Regions from separate parts of the Devosia yakushimensis genome, predicted to be linked through region 3. Evidence: predicted binding sites of a transcription regulator. Region 3 holds the regulator's gene; each other region holds the start of a gene.

Region 1 (6,925 bases), 1.7 Mb from region 3:
GGCGCGGCTGCAGGCCTGGACCGGCGAGCGCTGGCTGATCACCGTTTCGAGCAAGCCGCCCGAAGGGCTGACCATCAAGCAGGAACAGGCCAAGCGGGTGGAGGCGGCGCATGCCGCGGCCCATGACGATCCGCTGGTGCAGGCAATTCTCGAAACATTTCCCGGGGCCAAGGTGGTTAATGTCAAGCTGCGCGAAGACGCGCTTGCGGCGACGCCCGACCTGCCCCCGCCCCCACCTGAAGAGGACGACGAATGAAAGACATCATGGGCATGATGAAGGCCGCCAGCGAGATGAAAGGCAAGATGGAGGCCATGCAGGCCGAGCTTGCCGAGCTCGTCGTCGAAGGCCGCTCGGGCGGCGGGCTGGTCGTGGTCTCGCTATCGGGCAAGGGTGAGCTCAAGGGCCTCAAGATCGATCCGAGCCTGTTCAAGGAGGACGATGTCGAGGTGCTCGAGGACCTGATCGTGGCGGCGCATAACGACGCCAAGGCCAAGAGCGAAGCGGAAATGCAGAAGAAGATGTCCGAGGTGACGGCAGGGCTGCCGATTCCGCCGGGGATGAAGTTTCCGTTTTAGGTTTTCCTTCTCCCTTTGCGGGAGAAGGTGGCGCGCAGCGCCGGATGAGGGGTTGCGTCCACAAGCATTCAAGCATGGGTGGGCGCAGTACCTCTCACCCTGAAATTCTGCTGAACGCAGAATTTCTGTCCCTCTCCCACAAGGGGCGAGGGAAGTACGCTCAGTGGTGACAAAAAAAAAATGGCCTCCGGCGGACCTGAGATTGAACAATTGATCCAGTTGCTGGCGCGGTTGCCGGGGCTGGGGCCGCGGTCGGCGCGGCGGGCGGTGTTGCAGCTGGTCAAGAAGAAAGAGCAGCTGATGATCCCGCTTTCGGCCGCGCTCGACCGGGCGGTGGAAGCGGTGCGTAGCTGCGAGGTTTGCGGCAATATCGATACGATGAGCCCCTGCTCGATCTGCGCCGATCCGCGCCGCAATGACAGTGGCATGCTGATCGTGGTGGAGGATGTGGCCGACCTCTGGGCGCTGGAGCGCGCGGGCGTGGGCGCGGTCAAATATCACGTGCTGGGCGGGGTATTGTCGCCGCTCGACGGGGTGGGTCCGGAGGACATCTCGATCGAGGCGCTGCTGGGGCGGGCGCATGAATTCCGCGAGATCGTATTGGCCGTCAATGCCACAGTCGAGGGGCAGACCACGGCCCATTACATTACCGATAGGCTGGCTGGATCGGGCGCCAAGGTAACGCGCCTCGCCCATGGCGTGCCGGTGGGCGGGGAGCTCGATTATCTCGATGAAGGCACGTTGAGCCAGGCGCTCCGGGCGCGGACTGAGATCTAGAGCAAAGGGCCGGCTCGACCATCGCCGCTTCGAGAGGCTGAGCCCAATATTGTGGCTCCCGTCACCCCCTCCCGGCCTTCCCCATCAAGGGGGAGGTGCTGGTGCAGTGGGTGGGGTGAGTTGGAGGCTGCACCCCTTTTAGGCCAAAGCCTCCTTGAACAGCCCAATCGTCCGCGACCAGGCCAGGTCGGCGGCGGCTTTGTCGTAGCGGGCGGCGCTGGTTTCGTTGTTGAAGGCGTGGTTGACGCCGTCATAGACGAAGAGTTCGTAGTCGGTGCCCGCGGCCTTGAGGGCTTCCTCATAGGCCGGGATGCCTGCATTGATGCGGTCGTCGAGCCCGGCATAATGCAGGAGCAACCGCGCCTTGATCTTGGGCACATCGGCCGCAGCCGGCTGGCCGCCATAATAGGCGACGCCGGCGGCGAGATCGGGCGAGGCGACGGCGAGCGCATTGACGGTGCCGCCGCCCCAGCAGAAGCCCATGGCGCCCACCTTGCCATTCGCGCCGTCCAGGGTCTTGAGATAGGCAATAGTGGCGACACCATCGGCGGCGACCGCTGCGGGATCGAGATTGCCGAAAAGGGCGCGGGCGTCGTCCTCATTGGCCGGCGTGCCGCCCTGATCGGACAGATAGTCGGGGGCCAGCGCGATGAACCCTTCCAGAGCCACACGGCGCGTCACATCCTTGATGTGGGGGTTAAGACCGCGGTTTTCGTGGATGACGATGACGGCGCCGAAGGGACCGCCCTCCTTGGGGCGGGCCAGATAGCCCTTCATCTCGCCATCGGCGCCGGCATAGGTGATGTCGGAAATGGTGAGACGATCGTCGGTTTCGGCGGTGAGGCCCTGCGCCTGGGCATTGGACGCCATGAGGCCGGCGGCGGCAGTAGCGGCGGCCATAGAGCCGGCCAGCTTGGCCAGATTGTCCATGAACTTGCGGCGGTCGAGGGAGAGATGGGTATAGTCATCGAACAGCGCGATCATTTCCTGGGTGATCTGGGGCTGCTCGGCGGGGTCGCGATCGGTCATGCTATCCTCCTCCTGTTTGCCGAGGCAGGATAGAGCCGCGCGATGGTTACGGGCATGACCATCGCGCAATTGTTACAGGCCGCCGCAGCGGTCAGTGCAGATCCTTTTCCGGATGGAATTCGTCGCTGCCATCCCAGGGGTTCTCCTCTACAGGGCCGACATCGTCGTCCTCGAAGAATCCCTCCTCATCATCACCTTCGATCGCATGGCGGGCATCTTCGTCATCAGGTGAGAGCATGTCGAGCCGGTCGTCGCGATCGAGCGGGGCATCCAGGTCGGCATAGTCGCTGGTGTCGTCGGCATTGGCGATGGTCGCGCTCAATTCGTCGATGGCGCGATCGAGTTCGTCCAGCATGGCCGCCGGGTCCTGATCGCCCCAATCACCGCTCTCGCGAATGGCGGCCTCGTCGCGCATTTCGCGCAAGCGGGCCAGGCGCTCCATGGCGGGGCGATCGTCGCCATAAAGCAAATCCTCGATTTCACTCTGGCTATAGGGCTGGGCAATGCCCGGCTGGTCGGCGTTATCGAAATTGGTTTCCTGCGGCACCATGGTGCCGTGATGGTCATGATGCTGAGCCATTGTCGTCTCCCATGTTGATCAGCTGCGTGGCTGTACAACGCGGGAAGTGGCGAGAGGTTCGATCGGCTCAGGAGAGGTCGCCGGGCTCCTCGCCCACCAGCCGCAGGACCCGCACATCTTCAGCGCCGCCATCCCAGCCGGCGGGGAGTTGCTTACTGGATTTCGCGCCCAGTTCGCGCAGCATTTCGACCTGGCGCACAACGCTGCCCTTGCCAGACAATTGCCCCTTGGCATCGGCAAAGCTTTGCTGGGCGCGGTCGATATGGGTGCCCATCTTGTCCATGGTGGCAAGGAACCCCACGACCTTGTCGTAGAGCGAACCGGCGCGCGAGGCGATTTCCTCGGCATTCTGGTGGCGCTTTTCGATATCCCAGACATTGCGCACGGTGCGCAGCACGGTCATCAGCGTGGTCGGCGTCGTCAGCATGACACCACACCTCATGCCCTCTTCGACCAGGCCCGGTTCCTTTTGCAACGCGGCTGCGAGGGCCGATTCGATGGGCACGAACATCATCACGAAGTCCATCTTGCTGCCGGCGTGCCGCTGATAGGTCTTGTCGCCCAGCGTGCGGATATGGCCGCGGATGGAGGCGATATGGGCCTGCAAATGCTGTTGGCGGGTGTCGTCCTCGCTTGAGGTATAGGCCTCGAAGGCGGTGAGCGAGACCTTGGAATCGATGACCAACCGGTCATTATTGGGCATCAGCACCTCAACATCGGTGCGCACGCGCGAACCGTCCTCGCCGGTATGGCTCTGCTGGGTGACGAATTGCTCGCCCTCGCGCAGGCCCGAGCGTTCGAGGATGGTGGAGAGGATCATCTCGCCCCAGGCGCCCTGCGACTGTGAATTACCCTTGAGGGCGCGAGTGAGGTTGTTCGCCTCGGTAGTGATCTGGATGTTGCTTTCGTAGAGCGCGCGGATCTGCTCGCCCATGGCGGAGCGATCCTTGATCATATTGTTCTGGAACTCGACGATCTTCTCGTTGAGCGGCTTGAGCAGCACATCAACCTGCTCGCGGTTCTGCCTGGTAAAGGTCTCGCTATGGCTCTTGAGCACGTCTCCGGCGATGGATTTGAACTCGTCGGTCATCTGCTGGCGGGCATCGAGGAAACGCGCCAAATTGGCCTCAGCCTGCTTGGTCTGTTCGGCCATGCGGGCGCGGAGGGCCGAAACTTCGGTCAGGAGGTCGGCGGTTTTCTCGCGCTCCCTGTCGAGCTGGTCGACACCCCGCTCGCGCTCGACACGCACCTGATGATCAAGCGCCTGGATGCGCGCGTCGCGGTCGGCGAGCTGTTCGAGAAAACTGGTGCGCAATTGTTCGGCCGCCAATTGGCCGGCTGCTTCGGCCCGCCGGGTGCTGGCGCGCATGGCGGCCAGTAACAGGCCGACAATCAGCAGCGCCAGCACCGCGCCAGCGCCGATGGCGGCCTGCGCGACCGTGACAGGCACCTCACCGATGGTGAAAAGCAGAGTATCCATCCAAATCTTTTAAGCCGATTCGTTCGTTCGCGAAATGTTCTAGACGCAGCCGGTCCCCAGAGTTGACCCAGGGGCGGAAAATACCATATCGAAGGCAATTCCTGTTTCGCTGGACGTTTCACCCATGGCTATCCGCCCGATCCTTGTCATTCCCGATGCGCGCCTGCGCGCCGTTGCCGACCCCATTATCGAGGTCGATGACGAGATCAAGACGCTGGCCAAGGACATGCTGGAAACCATGTATGACGCGCCCGGCATCGGGCTGGCCGCGCCCCAGATCGGGGTGATGAAGCGCATAGTGGTGATGGATCTGGCGGGCGAAGGGGAAGAGCCGGCGCCGATGGTGCTGATTAATCCCGAAATCACCAAGTTCGGCGAGGAAATGCAGGTGACCGAGGAAGGGTGCCTGTCCATTCCCGAGCTGTTCTACGAGGTGGAACGGCCGAGCACGGTTACGGTCAAATATACCGATCTGGATGGCAAGGACGTCACCAAGGACGCCGATGGCAAGCTGGCCGTCTGCATCCAGCACGAGCTCGATCACCTCGATGGCGTGCTTTACATCGATTATCTCAGCCGGCTGAAGCGCGACCGGGTGATCAAGAAATTTGACAAGGCGGCCAAGCGAGCGGCTGGCTGATTTTGCCTTCTCCTTCCCCCTTGCGGGAGAAGGAGACTCGCGTAGCGAGACGGATGAGGGGTCGGCGATCTCTCCAATGCGCTGCGTTTGCGGCAGCAAATCCTCACCCTGATATTTCTGCTGAACGCAGAAATATCGTCCCTCTCCCACAAGGGGCGAGGGGAAGAAGGAGCCTCATATGCGCGTTGTATTCATGGGTACGCCTGAATTTTCCGTGCCCACGCTGACCGAGATCGTTTCGTCGGGGCATGAGGTGGTTGCCGTCTATACGCGGGCACCCAAGCCGGCGGGGCGCGGGCAGGAAGAGCGCAAATCGGCAGTGCATGTGGCGGCCGAGGGATTTGGCATTCCGGTGTTTACGCCCCGCTCGCTCAAGGGGCTGGATGAGCAGGGCGTGTTTGCGCTGCATGATGCCGATGTTGGAATTGTCGTGGCCTATGGGCTGCTGTTGCCCAAGGCGATCCTTGAGGCACCACGCATGGGGTGTTTGAACCTGCATGGTTCGCTCCTGCCGCGCTGGCGGGGCGCAGCGCCGATCCAGCGGGCGGTGATGGCAGGCGATAGCCAGACCGGCGTCATGGTGATGCAAATGGATGAGGGGCTCGATACCGGCGCGGTGGCTGTGGGCGAGGTCATTCCCATCGGGCCGGATATGACTTCGGGCGAATTGCACGACCAGATGATGCGGGTGGGTGCGGACCTGATGGGCCGGGCGCTGGCGGCGCTGGAGCGGGGGAGCCTCGATTTCAAGCCGCAGCCGGAAGATGGCGTGACTTATGCCAAAAAGATCGAGAAGGCCGAGAGCCGGATCGACTGGTCGCTGCCTGCCGAGGCAGTGCATAACCATATTCGCGGGCTGTCGCCGTTTCCGGGGGCGTGGTTCGAGGTAGAGCTGGGCGGCAAGCGGGTGCGGGTCAAGGTGTTGCGGTCGAGCCTGGTGGAGGGGTCCGGCGCGCCGGGCGCAGTGCTGGGGGATTTGACCATTGCCTGTGGCAGTGGGGCGGTGCGGCTGGTGCAGGTGCAACGCGAGGGCAAGTCCGCCATGGATGCGGCGACGTTTTTGCGTGGGGTTGGGGCTATGCCGGGGACTGTCCAGTAGCCATGCCGCGCTACAAGCTCACAGTGGAATATGACGGCACGCCCTTCTCGGGCTGGCAGCGGCAGACGAGTCGGCCAAGTGTGCAGCAGGCGCTGGAAGAGGCGATTGAGCGGTTTTCCGGCGAGGCCGTCACCACGCAGGCGGCGGGGCGGACCGATGCGGGGGTGCATGGGCTGGGCCAGGTGGTGCATTTTGACCTCGGCAAGGCATGGGACCCGTTCCGCATTCGCGAGGCGCTGAACTATCATTTGCGGCCCGATCCGGTGGCGATCATTGAAGCCGAGGCGGTGGGGGATGATTTCGAGGCGCGGTTTTCGGCCAAGGCGCGGCATTATGAATACCGCATTCTCAACCGCCGGGCGCCGCCCGTGATCGAGCGTAACCATGTCTGGCACGTGCCCATGCCGCTCGATGCCGACGCGATGGATTATGCCGCAGGAATGATCCTGGGGACGCATGATTTCACCACGTTCCGTTCGGCGGAATGCCAGGCCAAATCGCCGCTGCGCACGTTGGATGCCTTAGCAGTGCGGCGGGAGATGGAGCATATCGTGATCACGGCGAGCGCGCGGAGCTTTCTGCACCATCAGGTGCGGTCCATGGTCGGTTCGCTGAAACTTGTGGGCGAGGGCAAGTGGCAACCGCGCGATTTCCGGGCGGCGCTGGATGCGCGGGACCGCAAGCGCTGCGGGGCCATGGCGCCATCGGACGGGCTCTACCTGACGCGGGTGGATTACTAGGCGG
Region 2 (6,925 bases), 360 kb from region 3:
TAGTGATGGTGTGGATCACGCCAGACATGGCCAGGCGCTCATCGCCCTTATGCCATTCGTAGCGATAGCGTCCGCCGGCTCGCGCCTCGAAAACACAGACCGGCATGGTCCAGCCCGGCGGGCCGGTCAGCCAGCGCTTGATCAGTGGCGGCTGCGTATAGCAGGCAAACACCAGATCGCGCGGCGCGGCGAAGTCGCGCTCGGTGAGGATTTCGGTATCGCTGGGCGTGGATATGCGCAGTGGTCCGCCAAATGCCATCTCGTCCTCCCTAAGCATCGGACCGAAAAGTGCGAAGCGGCTTTCGGTCGAATCCGATGCGACAACAATAAGATAGAGCGCACGATCCGATTCCAGCGGATCGTCCTGCGCTCTACGCTTTGCCTGCCATGGCCTCCAGCCGCTTGAGTTCATCAAGCAGGTCATCGAGCCGCTCAAATTGGGCTTCCCAATATTTGCGATATTCGATCAGCCATCCGGTGGCCTCGGCTAGTGGCTGTGCCTCCAGCTTGCATGGCCGCCGCTGCGCGTCGCGCCCGCGCGAAATCAGCCCCGCATTTTCCAATACCTTGAGATGCTTGGAAATGGCCGGCTGGCTCATGGCGAAGGGCTCGGCAAGTTCCATCACCGAGGCTTCGCCTTGTGCCAGCCGCGCCAGAATAGCGCGCCGTGTCGGGTCGGACAGAGCCTGGAAAGTGGCGTCAAGACTGGCAGGCGTCGGCATGAATGACCTATTTTGGTTATAAAACCTATTGGTTATTCAATGCTTGTTCGCTCTCCGCGTCAAGCCGTTCCGCCGGGAATGGGCGTTCCGGGGGCCAGCAATCCCTGGTTGGCCAGTTCCGTCCAAAGCGCGTCGGGGATTTTGGCGTCCCACCATTTGAGGATGCCGTCGAGTTCTTCCGGCGATTTCGGCCCCGGCAGCACGTTGCATACGGCGGGATGAGTCAGGGGAAACTGCAGCGCGGCGGCGGGCAGGGCTACACCGAAATCCTGGCAGACGGTTTCGAGTGCTTTGACGCGATCAACAATGGCCTGCGGTGCCTTGGCATAATTGAAGATGGCGCCGCCCACCAGAATGCCCGAATTGAACGGGCCGCCAATGACCACGGAAGCACCGCGCTCGATGCAGGTGCTCATGAAGGGATTGAGCGAAGTCTGCTCCAGGAGCGTATAGCGCCCGGCAAGCAGGAACACGTCCCAATCGCCCAGGGCGAAGGCGTCCATCAGCACCTGCCATTCATTGACGCCCAGCCCGATCGCCTTGATCTCGCCACTGTCGCGCAATTGCCGCAGCGCCTTGTATCCACCGCTTTCGAGCTGTTTCCACAAGGGCTTGTTGCCCTCTACGCCATGGGTGGCAGTGCCGATGTCGTGGACATAAAGAATATCGGCGCCATTCATGCCCAGCCGCTGCAGGCTGTCCTCGTAGGAGCGCATGATGCCGTCATAGGAATAGTCATAGACCTGCTCGAAGGGCAGGGGATTGACCCAATTATGCGGCTCGCTCCATTCCTTCACGGGCTTGAGGCGCCGCCCTACCTTGGTCGAGAGCACGGTGCCGGCGCGCCGCTCGCGCAGGACGTCGCCGACGAGATGCTCGGAGCGGCCATAACCATATTGGGGCGCCGTATCGACGTAATTTATCCCCATGTCGAGGCCGTGGCTTATGGTCGCTCGGGCCTGGTCGGCCGGCACATTGGTAAAAATGCCGGCCAGGGACGCGCAGCCAAGGCCCAGTGTGGTGATTTCCAGACCGGTTTTGCCGATCTGGCGCGTCTCGAATGTGCGTGCCGCCATAGTCTCCTCCCAGATGGGAGGATAACTGACATGTTAGTTGGCCGCCGTAAAGACGCTGCGATTGGTCCTAGTAGACGTTGCCGATGATTACCGGGTGTTCGGTTTCGATGCGGATCGGGTTGCGCAGGGCGGCGCCGAACTGGGCTTCCTCGATCTCGAAAATGTCGTCGGGCCTGGTCGAAATGCCATCGGCGAAGCTCAGCGTTGCCGTGCCGAAACAATGCACATGGATATCGCCGGGATTGCGGAACAGCTCATATTTGAAGTGGTGATATTCCAGATTGGCGATGGTGTGGCTCATATTATCCTCGCCGCTGAGGAATGGCTTTTCCCAGATCACCTGGCCATCGCGCCAGATGCGTGATTTGCCCTCGATATGGGCCGGCAGATCGCCCAGCCGCAATTCCGGTCCGAACGAGCAGGCGCGCAGCTTGGAATGCGCCAGATAGAGATAGTTGACCCGTTCGGTCACATGGTCGGAGAATTCGTTGGCCAGGGCAAAGCCCAGTCGCCGGGGCTGGCCATTGTGGTCGATGAGATAAATGCCGGCGATTTCAGGTTCTTCCCCAGCGTCCAGGGCGAAGCTGGGCGAGGGGATGGGGTGGCCGGGATTGACGACGGTATAGCCGTTGCCCTTGTAGAACCATTCCGGCTGCACGCCTTTGCTGCCATCGGCGGGCTTGCCGCCCTCCAGCCCCATGCGGAACATTTTCATGGAATCGGTCAGGTTGTCCTCGGTCTTGGTGCCGTTGGACTTGTGCATGGCATCGCGCGTCGCGGCGGACCCCAGATGCGTGAGGCCGGTGCCGGTGACATAAAGATGGGCCGGGTCGGGATGGTCGATCGGCGCCAGAAGCCGGCCTTCGGCCAACAGGGCTGCCTTATCGACAGTTTCGCCCAATCCCTGCTGCGCAATCAGCGCGCCCATGCCCGATTGGGCGGCGATTGCCGCCTGGGCCAGACCGTAGACGCTGCTGGCGCCATTGACCTGGCGGGTCACCTCGCCCTGGACGGCGCCGACGGCGCGCTCGCCGTTGAGATCGAAATATTGGATCAGATTCATTTGTGTCCTCCCGCGGAGAGGCCCGGCGGGCCAAACTGGCAGGCATAGAACGCAAGAGGGGCACACTAGGCAAGCCCAAAAATCATACTAATGAAATCTCGCGCCACCATAGACCCTGCTTTGGATTGTGCGAGGTCGCTGGCGTCTCTATATCGGGGGCAGCGCCAGGGCGGCGCCGGGGATGACTTTGCCATGCTGGACAGCGTCGAAAGCGCACTCGCGGCGATTGCCGCAGGCGAACTCGTGGTTGTGGTGGACGACACCGACCGGGAGAATGAGGGCGACCTGATCATGGCGGCCGGCAAGGCGACGCCCGAAAAGATCGCCTTCATGATCCGCCATACCAGCGGCATTATCTGTGTGCCGATGACAACGGCCCGCGCGGCCGAGCTCAATCTCGATCCCATGGTCGCCAATAATATCGATCCGTTCCGCACGGCTTTTACCGTGACGGTCGATTACCGGGTCGGCATGACCACGGGTATTTCCGCCGCTGAACGAACCGCCACCATAAGGGCGCTGGCCGGGGGCAATGCTCATGCTGGCGACTTCATCCGCCCGGGTCACATCTTCCCGCTGCTGGCCCGGGAGGGCGGCGTGCTGGCCCGTTCCGGCCATACTGAAGCCGGTATCGATCTCTCGCGCATGGCTGGCCTTGAGCCGGCCGGCGTGCTGGCCGAAGTGGTCAATGACGATGGCACTGTCAAGCGTCTGCCCGAACTGATCGCCTTTGCCCAGGAGCACGGCCTCAAGATCATCTCGATCGAGGATTTGATTTCCTATCGCCTGGCACAGGAGAAATTCCTGTCGCGCCAGGCCGTGGTTCCCACCATGGTCAGCGGCTTGCCGGCGGTTGCCTATGCCTATCAGACCCCGTTCGATCCGGTGCAGCAAGTGGCGCTGGTGCTGGGCGATGTCGAGGGCAAGAGCAATGTGCCTTGCCGCATCGTCCGGGAACAGCCGCTGCGCGATCTGCTGGCGCGCGCGGCCGGCGAGGCCGATCCCATTGAGCGTGCTGTTGCGGAGATCGTCGCGCGGGGCGGCACCGGCATCGTTCTGTTGCTGCGCGGCGCTTCCGCCGGGGATCGCGAAGAGGATAGCCGTCGCTCCCCGACACAGGACGGGCAGGGCGGCGAGCATCATGGCAGCGCGGTCAAGCGCATGAAGGGCTGGCGCGAGATTGGCGTGGGCTCGCAGATGCTGCGCGATCTCGGTGTCCAATCCATCGCCCTGATGACGACTTCGGGGCGCCAATATGTCGGTCTGGGCGGCTTTGGGCTCGAGATCGGCGAAACGATTCTGCTCTCCTGACCCCTTCAGGTGCCTTTCTTATTTTGTTCCGGTTCCCCACTTGACACTTTGGAAACAAAATGAGAACAAATAGGGCACATTAAATGGACAGCGACCTGCGGTGCCAACGCGTTGCGCGGCCCCCCAGAGCGTGAAATAAGGAGAGAACTATGGCTGGCTCGCCGCTTCGCGTTGTTGAGGGTGGAACTATGGATAAGGACAAGGCACTTGCCGCAGCGCTCGGCCAGATCGAGCGCAGCTTCGGCAAGGGCTCGATCATGCGGCTGGGCGAGGCTGCATCGATCGAAGTGGAGGCCATCTCCACCGGATCGCTCGGCCTCGACATCGCCTTGGGCATTGGCGGCCTGCCGAAGGGCCGAATCGTCGAGATTTTCGGGCCCGAAAGCTCGGGTAAGACCACGCTGGCCCTGCATGTCATTGCCGAGGCGCAGCGCGCCGGTGGCATTTGTGCTTTCGTCGACGCGGAACATGCGCTCGATCCGATCTATGCCCGCAAGCTCGGGGTCAATGTCGATGACCTGTTGATTTCCCAGCCCGATGCCGGCGAGCAGGCGCTCGAAATCACCGATACGCTGGTGCGCTCCGGCGCCATCGACGTGCTGGTTGTCGACTCGGTGGCTGCGCTGACGCCGCGTGCCGAACTCGAAGGCGAAATGGGGGACGCGCTGCCTGGTCTACAGGCTCGCCTGATGAGCCAGGCCATGCGCAAGCTGACCTCCTCGATCTCCAAGTCGAAGTGCCTGGTCATCTTCATCAACCAGATTCGCATGAAGATCGGCGTGATGTATGGCTCGCCCGAAACTACGACGGGCGGTAATGCGCTCAAATTCTATGCTTCGGTTCGTCTCGATATCCGCCGTATCGGCGCGATCAAGGATCGCGAAGAGATCGTGGGCAACCAGACCCGCGTGAAGGTGGTCAAGAACAAGCTGGCTCCGCCGTTCCGCCAGGTGGAATTCGACATCATGTATGGCGAAGGCATTTCCAAGACTGGCGAATTGATCGACCTTGGCGTCAAGTCGGGCATTGTCGAGAAGTCCGGCGCCTGGTTCTCCTGGGATAGCCAGCGCCTGGGGCAGGGCCGTGAGAATGCGCGGCAGTTCCTCAAGGACAATCCCGAGGCAGCGGCAACGATCGAGCGCGGTGTGCGTGAAAGTTCCGGCCTGCTTGGTGAAGTTCTGCTGGTGTCCGGCGGGGACGATGATGGTGCGGATAGCGACGAATAGATCGTCCTTTCCCATGCCGGTTTTGTGGAGGTGGCGCGCAAGCGCTGCCTCCTTTCTTTTGGCGCCATTGGCATCGCGGCCAATGACAAATGCCCTCTTGCTGCCGCAATGCTGGACAGAGGCGCAAACCGCGCGATAGAAAGCCCCCCGACCTTCTGCGGCGCATGGCGCCATTCCGATGAAAGCCTGTTGATGACCAGCGTAAACGATCTCCGCTCGAGTTTTGTCGATTACTTCGCCCGCAATGGTCATGAGGCCGTGGCATCGGGCCCGCTGGTGCCGCGCAACGATCCGACATTGATGTTCACCAATGCCGGCATGGTGCAGTTCAAGAACGTTTTTACCGGCGTTGAAAAGCGGCCCTATTCGACCGCGACCTCCGCGCAGAAATGTGTGCGCGCCGGCGGCAAGCACAATGATCTGGACAATGTCGGCTTTACCGCACGGCATCACACCTTTTTCGAGATGCTCGGCAATTTCTCGTTTGGCGATTATTTCAAGGATCGCGCGATCGAGCTGGCCTGGAATCTGCTGACCAAGGATTGGGGCTTGCCCAAGGACAAGCTCATGGTCACCGTCTATCAGGACGATGACGAGGCCATGGAACTCTGGAAGAAGATTGCCGGCCTGTCCGAGGATCGCATCGTGCGGCTCGGTGCAAAGTCCAATTTCTGGCAGATGGGCGATACCGGTCCCTGCGGTCCATGTTCGGAAATCTTCTACGACCATGGCGATCACATCTGGGGCGGCCCTCCGGGCTCGCCGGAGGAAGATGGCGATCGCTGGATCGAAATCTGGAATCTCGTCTTCATGCAGTTCGAGCAGCATGCCGACGGGTCGCGCACCGGCCTGCCGCGCCCCTCGATCGATACCGGCATGGGCCTTGAGCGCGTGGCTGCCGTCATGCAGGGCGTGCACGACAATTACGATATCGACCTGTTCAAGGCGCTGATCAGTGCCGCTGCCTCGGCAACCGGCGCCGATGTCAATGGCGAAGGCAATCGCAGCCTGCGCGTCATTGCCGATCACCTGCGCTCGATGTCCTTCCTGATCGCCGAAGGCGTGCTGCCTTCCAATGAAGGGCGCGGTTATGTGCTGCGCCGCATCATGCGCCGCGCCATGCGCCACGCCACCCTTCTGGGCGCGAGCGAGCCGGTGATCCACAAGCTGGTACCGACCCTTGTGCGCGAGATGGGCCAGGCCTATCCCGAGCTCAGCCGTGGGGAAGCAATGATCACCGAGACGGTCAAGCTTGAGGAAGGCCGCTTCCTCAAGACGCTTGGCCGCGGCCTGCAGATCCTGGCTGACGAGAGCAAGGACCTGGCCGAGGGGCAGGTGCTGAGCGGTTCGACCGCCTTCAAGCTCTATGACACCTATGGTTTCCCGCTTGATCTGACCGAAGATGCCCTGCGCTCGCGCGGCATCAGTGTCGATCAGGCCGGCTTTGATGCCGCCATGGCCCAGCAGAAGGCCGAGGCACGCAAGAGCTGGTCCGGTTCGGGGGAAGCGGCAACCGATACCGTCTGG
Region 3 (6,925 bases):
CAGCGGCAAAGCAAAACAAACTCTGGCCCGCCTTGTGGCGGTTTCCAACGGACAGGACCAATGAGCGATATCCTGCAGCAGATCGAGGCCTATAAGCGCGAAGAAATCGCCGCGGCCAAAGCCATGCGCCCCTGGGCCGAGGTCGTGGCGCAAGCCCATGACCAGCCCGCGCCCCGCGGCTTCATCAGCGCCATCAAGGCCAAGCGCGCCCAGCGCCAATATGCCCTGATTGCCGAGGTGAAAAAGGCCAGCCCCTCCAAGGGTCTGATCCGCCCCGATTTCAACCCCGCCGAAATCGCCCGCGCCTATGAAAGCGCCGGCGCCGCGTGCCTGTCCGTGCTGACCGACCGCCCCTCCTTCCAGGGCTCGCCCAGCTATCTGATCGAGGCCCGCGCCGCCACCCGCCTCCCGGTTTTGCGCAAGGATTTCCTGTTCGAAACCTATCAGGTCGCCGAAGCCCGCGCCTGGGGCGCCGATTGCATCCTGGTCATCCTCGCCGCCATTGGCGATGACGTGGCCCGCTATCTGCTCGACGCCGCCGCCGAATGGGGTATGGATGCCCTGGTCGAAGTCCATGACCAGCTCGAACTCGACCGTGCCCTCGCGCTGGGCGCCGAGTTCATCGGCATCAACAACCGCAATCTGCGCACTTTCGAAACCACGCTGGACACCTCGATCAACCTCGCCATCGGCGTACCGAAAAATGTCCTCCTGGTTAGCGAAAGCGGCATTATGACCCACGACCACGTGGTCAAGCTCGAACAGGAGGCCGGCATCGGCACCTTCCTCGTCGGCGAAAGCCTGATGCGCCAGGACGACGTCGCCGCCGCCACCCGCACCCTGCTGATGGGCGCGCCCGAGGCCGTCCGCTAATGGCCGAGGCCAGGCTCACCCATCTCAACGAGCGCGGCGAAGCCCATATCGTCGACATCGGCGACAAAGCCTCCACCAAGCGCCGCGCCGTCGCCCAGGCCCGCGTCATCGCCCAGCCGGCCACCATCACTGCCATTATGGGCGGGACCCTCAAAAAAGGCGACGCCCTGGCCGTGGCCCGCATTGCCGGCATCATGGCCGCCAAAAAGACCTCCGAGCTGATCCCGCTCTGCCATCCGATCCCGCTCACCAAGGTCAGCGTCGACATCTCGGCCGAGAGCGGCACCGCCATCCGCATTGAAGCCGCAGCCGAAACCACCGGCCAGACCGGCGTTGAAATGGAAGCCCTCGTTGCCACCTCCACCGCCGCGCTGACGCTTTATGACATGGCCAAAGCCATCGACCGCGCCATAGTCCTCACCGACATCTGCCTCCTCGAAAAGTCCGGCGGCAAATCCGGCGACTTCGTACGCACACCATGAGCCTCTTACCCGTCGAAGCCGCCATCGCCGCCATTCTCGCGCGCGTGCCCGCCGTACGCCCCGAAATCGTCGTCCTGGCTGACGCCAATGGCCGCGTCCTGGCGCAAACCCTGTTCGCGACCCACGACCAGCCCCCCTTCAATGCCAGCGCCATGGATGGCTATGCCGTCCGCGCCGCCGACATCACTCCCGGCCACCGCCTCACACTGATCGGCATATCGCAAGCCGGCGCCGGTTTCCCCGGCAGCCTGGCCGCAGGCCAATGCGTCCGCATCTTCACCGGCGCCCCGGTTCCTCCCGGCGCCGACGCCGTTATCATGCAGGAAGAAGCCACGCCAAACGGCAATCTGGTGACCTTCGCCGAACAGCCCAAGCCCGGCCGCAGCATCCGCGCCATCGGCAATGACTTCGCCACCGGTGATGCCCTGATCGAAGCCGGCGCCCGCATGGGCCCGATGCAGCTGGCCGTAGCCGCCGCCGCCAACGCCCCCGCGCTTACGGTTGCCACGCGCCCCCGCATCGCCCTCCTCGCCACTGGCGACGAACTGGTGCTGCCCGGCTCGCCCCTCGCACCCGACCAGATCGTCGCGTCCAACAGCTTTGGCCTCGCCCCCATGCTCGCCCCCTATGCCGCTGAGGTCACCGACCACGGCATTGCCCGCGACGACCGCGCTGCCCTGCGGGCCAAGCTCGAATCAATCTTCGCCGCCGAGCCGGACATTCTGATCACCACCGGGGGCGCCAGCGTGGGCGACCACGATATCGTCCAGGACGTGCTGCTCGAACTCGGCGTGACGCTGGATTTCTGGCGCATCAATATGCGCCCCGGCAAACCGCTGATGTTTGGCACCCGCGGCAAGACGCTGATTTTCGGCCTGCCCGGCAATCCCGTCTCGGCCATGGTCACCGCCACCGTCTTCATCAAGCCGGCTCTGCGCAAATGGCTCGGCTATGCCGAACAACCCAATTGGCGCCTGCCTTTGGCCGGCCCCACCCCGCCCAATTCCGCGCGCCGCCACTTCATGCGCGCCCAGCTGGTGCATACGCCCACCGGCCCCGAGCTGATGCCAATCTCCCAGACTGACAGCGGCCACACCTCATCCCTGTCCAACGCCGATATGCTGATCATCCAGCCAGAATTCGACCCCGGCGCCCCCGCCGGATCGACAGTCGAATCCATCCAGATCGACGCCTTTTGACTGTCTAGCCAAGAAAATCACGATGGGGCCGCTGGGGATATTGCGGAACATAACTGGAACACGTATAGTCGTTCTGCCTATGTTCCGAATCCCTGTGGAAGGCCGCCAATGCTGACGCGCAAACAACACGAGCTGCTGATGTTCATCCACGAACGGATGAAGGAAAGCGGCATCCCCCCCTCATTCGATGAAATGAAGGACGCCCTCGATCTGGCTTCCAAATCCGGCATTCACCGCCTGATCACCGCGCTTGAAGAGCGCGGTTTCATTCGCCGCCTGCCTAATCGGGCCCGAGCGCTCGAAGTGGTCAAACTCCCCGATTCGATGAACCCCTCGCTGGGCGGCCGCAAGGCGCGCTTCGAGCCATCGGTCATCGAGGGCACGCTGGGCAAAGTGTCCAATCCGCCGGCCCGCAAATCCGCCGGCGAAGATTATGCCCGGCCGATCTCCATTCCCGTCATGGGCCGCATCGCCGCCGGTACGCCCATCGAGGCCATCCAGACCCATTCCCACACCATTTCGGTCCCCCCCGAGATGCTGGGCGCGGGCGAACATTACGCGCTTGAAGTACGCGGCGATTCCATGATCGACGCCGGCATTTTCGATGGCGACACCGTCCTCATCAAAAAGCAGGAATCGGCCAGCACCGGCGAAATCATCGTCGCCTTGGTCGATGACGAGGAAGCCACCCTCAAGCGCCTGCGGCGCAAGGGCAACACCGTCGCGCTCGAAGCCGCCAACCCCGCCTACGAAACCCGAATCTTTCCGCCTGATCGGGTCAAGGTCCAGGGTCGGCTCGTCGGACTATTGCGAAAATACTGATTGTGGATCGCGCCACGCCTGAGGCGGTGATGGCAGCCTATGCCGAGCGTATCAATCGGCACGACTTTGAGCTGCTAACGCCGCTGATCGACGATGACGCGACCTTTTGGTTTAGCTCTGGTTCCTATCGTGGAATGGAAGCGGCGCGAGCCGCTTTCGAGCGCACCTGGCAACGCCTGGCTGATGAGACATATTGGCTGCAAGACCTGCGTTGGATCGCCAAAGCCGATGAGGCAGCATGCTGCATCTACAGTTTTCATTGGCAAACAACTCTCGAGGGGCAGATCATCCGTGGGAGTGGCAGGGGGACGACCGTCCTGGGCAAGCGGGATGGCATCTGGCGCATTCTGCACGAGCATTTGAGTGCCTTCCCCGAATAAAAAAAGGCCCGCCGATCGGCGGGCCTTTCTGCTTCAAGAGCTGGGTGTGCCTAGTGGTTGTCGCGCGGAACACCATTAGTCTGGGCAATCCGTTGGTATTTCTCGGCTGGCTTGAGAATGGCGCCGTCGCCAAGCTGGCCAACGATGCCACGCTGGATTTCCTGCCAGGGCGTCTGATGCTTGGGATATTTGTATCCGCCAGCCTCAGCCAGTTCCTGCCGCCGGGTGGCGATCTCGGCGTCGGAGATCAGGATATCGGCCGTACCCTTGTTGAGGTCGATCCGCACCTGGTCCCCGGTCTTGAGGATGGCGAGATTGCCGCCCGCCGCCGCTTCCGGCGATGCATTGAGAATCGAGGGGGAGCCCGACGTGCCCGACTGGCGGCCATCGCCAATACAGGCCAGCGAGTGAATGCCCTTTTTGATCAGGTAATCAGGGGGCCGCATGTTGACCACTTCCGCCGCGCCCGGATAGCCGATCGGCCCGGCGCCGCGCATGAACAGCAGCGTATTCTCGTCGATCGCCAGCGACGGATCGTCGATCCGGTGGTGATAATCCTCCGGACCATCGAACACCACCGCCTTGCCCTCGAACATGCCGGGGTGAGCCGGATTGTTGAGGTAGCGATCGCGGAACTCGGAGGAGATCACGCTGGTCTTCATGATGGCGTTGTCGAAGAGATTGCCGCGGAGCACCAGGAACCCGGCCTCGGTCTTGAGCGGATTGTCGAAATGCCGGATGACCCTGTCATCCTGGATCGGCGTATTGCGGCAATTCTCGCCAATGGTCTTGCCATTGACCGTCGGCGCATTCTCGCGGATCAGGCCCTGCCCCATCAGCTCGTTGACCACCGCCGGCACGCCGCCGGCATGGTAATAATCCTCGCCCAGATATTCGCCGGCCGGCTGCAAATTCACCAGCAGCGGCACCTTGTGCCCATAGGTCTGGAAATCCTGCAATTCCAGTTCCACGCCAATATGCTTGGCAATGGCCTGGATATGGATCGGCGCATTGGTCGAGCCGCCGATCGCGGAATTGACCACGATCGTATTGATGAAATTGTCCTTGGTCAGGATGTCCGAGGGCTTCAAATCCTCATGCACCATGTCCACAATGCGTTTGCCGGTGCGATAGGCCATTTCCTGACGATCGCGATAAGGCGCGGGGATCGCCGCCGAACCCGGCAGTTGCATGCCCAGCGACTCGGCCAGCGAGTTCATCGTCGTGGCCGTGCCCATCGTATTGCAATAGCCCGTCGAGGGCGCCGAAGACGCCACCAGTTCGATGAACTGGGCATAATCGATCTCGCCGGCCGCCATCATCTGGCGTGCCTTCCACACAATCGTGCCCGAGCCCGTCCGCTCGCCCTTGTGCCAGCCATTCAGCATCGGCCCGACCGACAGCGCAATTGCCGGAATATTGACCGTCGCCGCGCCCATCAGCATGGCAGGCGTGGTCTTGTCGCACCCAATGGTCAGCACCACGCCATCCAACGGATAGCCGTACAGCACTTCGACCAGGCCCAGATAGGCCAGGTTCCGGTCCAGCCCGGCCGTCGGACGCTTGCCGGTTTCCTGAATCGGATGCACCGGGAATTCGATGGCAATGCCGCCCGCTTCGCGAATGCCTTCGCGCACGCGCTCGGCCAGCACGATGTGGTGGCGGTTGCACGGCGAAAGATCGGACCCGGTCTGCGCGATGCCGATGATCGGCTTGTCCGATTGCAGCTCTTCGCGCGACACGCCAAAGTTCATGTAACGCTCGAGATAAAGCGCCGTCATATCTGGATTGTCAGGATTATCGAACCAAGCGCGCGAACGCAGCTTCTGGGGCTTGCTGGCAGTCATTTCCTCATACCTCACTGTCCGCGCTGGCGGATCGTGCCTCAACGATTGCAGCTTTCTAGCATGCCCATAGCGAGAGTGAACGGAATTCTGCCAAAAAATCATACTTTTTAGAGGCGCGGAAAAAAGCCCTGTGCAATGTTCCGAAACGCGTCTGCTCGCTTACCAAATGAGGAGACGAAACCATGCGGCTTGGGCCCTTCTTCTGTCGCGCCGGCAGCCACAGATTCTGGCTGGCTCCACCGGCGCTCTACGATTAGGGTCGCCCCGCCGGGATAAGGCATGCGGCTCAGGGGGAGTGATTTGACTGATATTGTGGATTGGGTCGCCGTTGATTGGGGCACCTCGAACTTGCGCGCCTGGGGCATTGCCGCCGATGGCGCGGTCACATTTTCGCGCAATTCCCCCAAGGGCATGGGTAAACTCACGCGCGAGGACTATCCCGCCGCGCTGAGCGAATTGCTCGACGGGGTCACCGGTACCCGCGCCGGCTCCATTGATGTGCTGGTCTGCGGCATGGCCGGCGCCCGCCAAGGCTGGCTCGAAGCGCCCTATCTCGAAGCCCCCACCGATCTGCGCCACCTGCTCGCCGGCGCCGTCCAGCCCGCCATGCCGAACACCCGCTTCGCGGTCTCGATTCTGCCCGGCGTCTGCCAGAAAAACGGCGCCGACAATGTCATGCGCGGCGAAGAAACCCAGTTACTCGGCCTCGCCGCCCTCCGCCCCGGCTATACGGGCGTGGTCTGCATGCCCGGCACCCATTCTAAATGGGCCCAGCTCAGCGGCACCCATATCGACCACTTCGCCACCGCCATGACCGGCGAATTGTTCGAAATCCTCAGCACTCATTCCGTGCTGCGCCATTCCCTCAATGGCCCGCTCGACGGTCCCGCCCGCGCCGAAGGCTTTGTTGCCGGCGCCGAAGCCGGCCTTGCGCGCCCCCAGGACTTGCTCGGCCAGTTGTTCCAGGTCCGCGCCGGCTCGCTCCTGTCCGGCCGCGCGCCCGATTGGTGCGCCGGCTTCCTGTCCGGCCTGTTGATCGGTACCGAGATCGGCAGCAATCGTCATCTCATCGGTGCCGAACCTGTGCCATTGATCGGCTCGGCCGCACTTTGCGCGCTTTATGCCGATGTGCTCGCCAAAACCGGCGCAACAGGCATCCCCGTCGATGCAACAGATGTGGTGCTGGCTGGTCTCAAAGCCGCCCGCAGCGCCATCGCCTGATCGGAGTTACCCCATGAATCATCGTCACATCATCGCCATCCTGCGCGGCATCACGCCACCCGAAACCGTCGCCGTCTGCGAGGCGCTGGTCGCCGCCGGGA

Evidence for each region. Region 3 encodes LexA, which represses DNA repair genes until DNA is damaged. Its sites were predicted from a motif close to TGTTCNNNNTGTGTTCNG; they were not measured.
Region 1: QQL79_RS14970 (DNA recombination protein RmuC) is a predicted target of LexA. The motif match lies at 4,467-4,484, and genes of this name have one in related genera.
Region 2: recA (recombinase RecA) is a predicted target of LexA. The motif match lies at 4,223-4,240, and genes of this name have one in related genera.

Annotation. Positions count from the first base shown of each region.
Region 1 is NZ_BSNG01000001.1:3,090,854-3,097,778, forward strand. Features, by position in the region: gene QQL79_RS14945 (DNA polymerase III subunit gamma/tau) at 1-256, shown strand, start outside; gene QQL79_RS14950 (YbaB/EbfC family nucleoid-associated protein) at 253-576, shown strand; gene recR (recombination mediator RecR) at 757-1,353, shown strand; gene QQL79_RS14960 (dienelactone hydrolase family protein) at 1,492-2,382, opposite strand; gene QQL79_RS14965 (hypothetical protein) at 2,474-2,962, opposite strand; gene QQL79_RS14970 (DNA recombination protein RmuC) at 3,030-4,442, opposite strand; gene def (peptide deformylase) at 4,567-5,082, shown strand; gene fmt (methionyl-tRNA formyltransferase) at 5,261-6,181, shown strand; gene truA (tRNA pseudouridine(38-40) synthase TruA) at 6,184-6,921, shown strand; gene QQL79_RS14990 (hypothetical protein) at 6,918-6,925, opposite strand, start outside.
Region 2 is NZ_BSNG01000001.1:1,003,514-1,010,438, forward strand. Features, by position in the region: gene QQL79_RS04805 (SRPBCC domain-containing protein) at 1-259, opposite strand, end outside; gene QQL79_RS04810 (ArsR/SmtB family transcription factor) at 372-722, opposite strand; gene QQL79_RS04815 (aldo/keto reductase) at 782-1,798, opposite strand; gene araD1 (AraD1 family protein) at 1,866-2,861, opposite strand; gene ribB (3,4-dihydroxy-2-butanone-4-phosphate synthase) at 3,054-4,172, shown strand; gene recA (recombinase RecA) at 4,322-5,398, shown strand; gene alaS (alanine--tRNA ligase) at 5,591-6,925, shown strand, end outside.
Region 3 is NZ_BSNG01000001.1:1,362,203-1,369,127, reverse strand. Features, by position in the region: gene trpD (anthranilate phosphoribosyltransferase) at 1-64, shown strand, start outside; gene trpC (indole-3-glycerol phosphate synthase TrpC) at 61-873, shown strand; gene moaC (cyclic pyranopterin monophosphate synthase MoaC) at 873-1,355, shown strand; gene QQL79_RS06790 (molybdopterin molybdotransferase MoeA) at 1,352-2,554, shown strand; gene lexA (transcriptional repressor LexA) at 2,663-3,376, shown strand; gene QQL79_RS06780 (YybH family protein) at 3,406-3,756, shown strand; gene QQL79_RS06775 (IlvD/Edd family dehydratase) at 3,807-5,603, opposite strand; gene QQL79_RS06770 (2-dehydro-3-deoxygalactonokinase) at 5,904-6,824, shown strand; gene QQL79_RS06765 (2-dehydro-3-deoxy-6-phosphogalactonate aldolase) at 6,838-6,925, shown strand, end outside.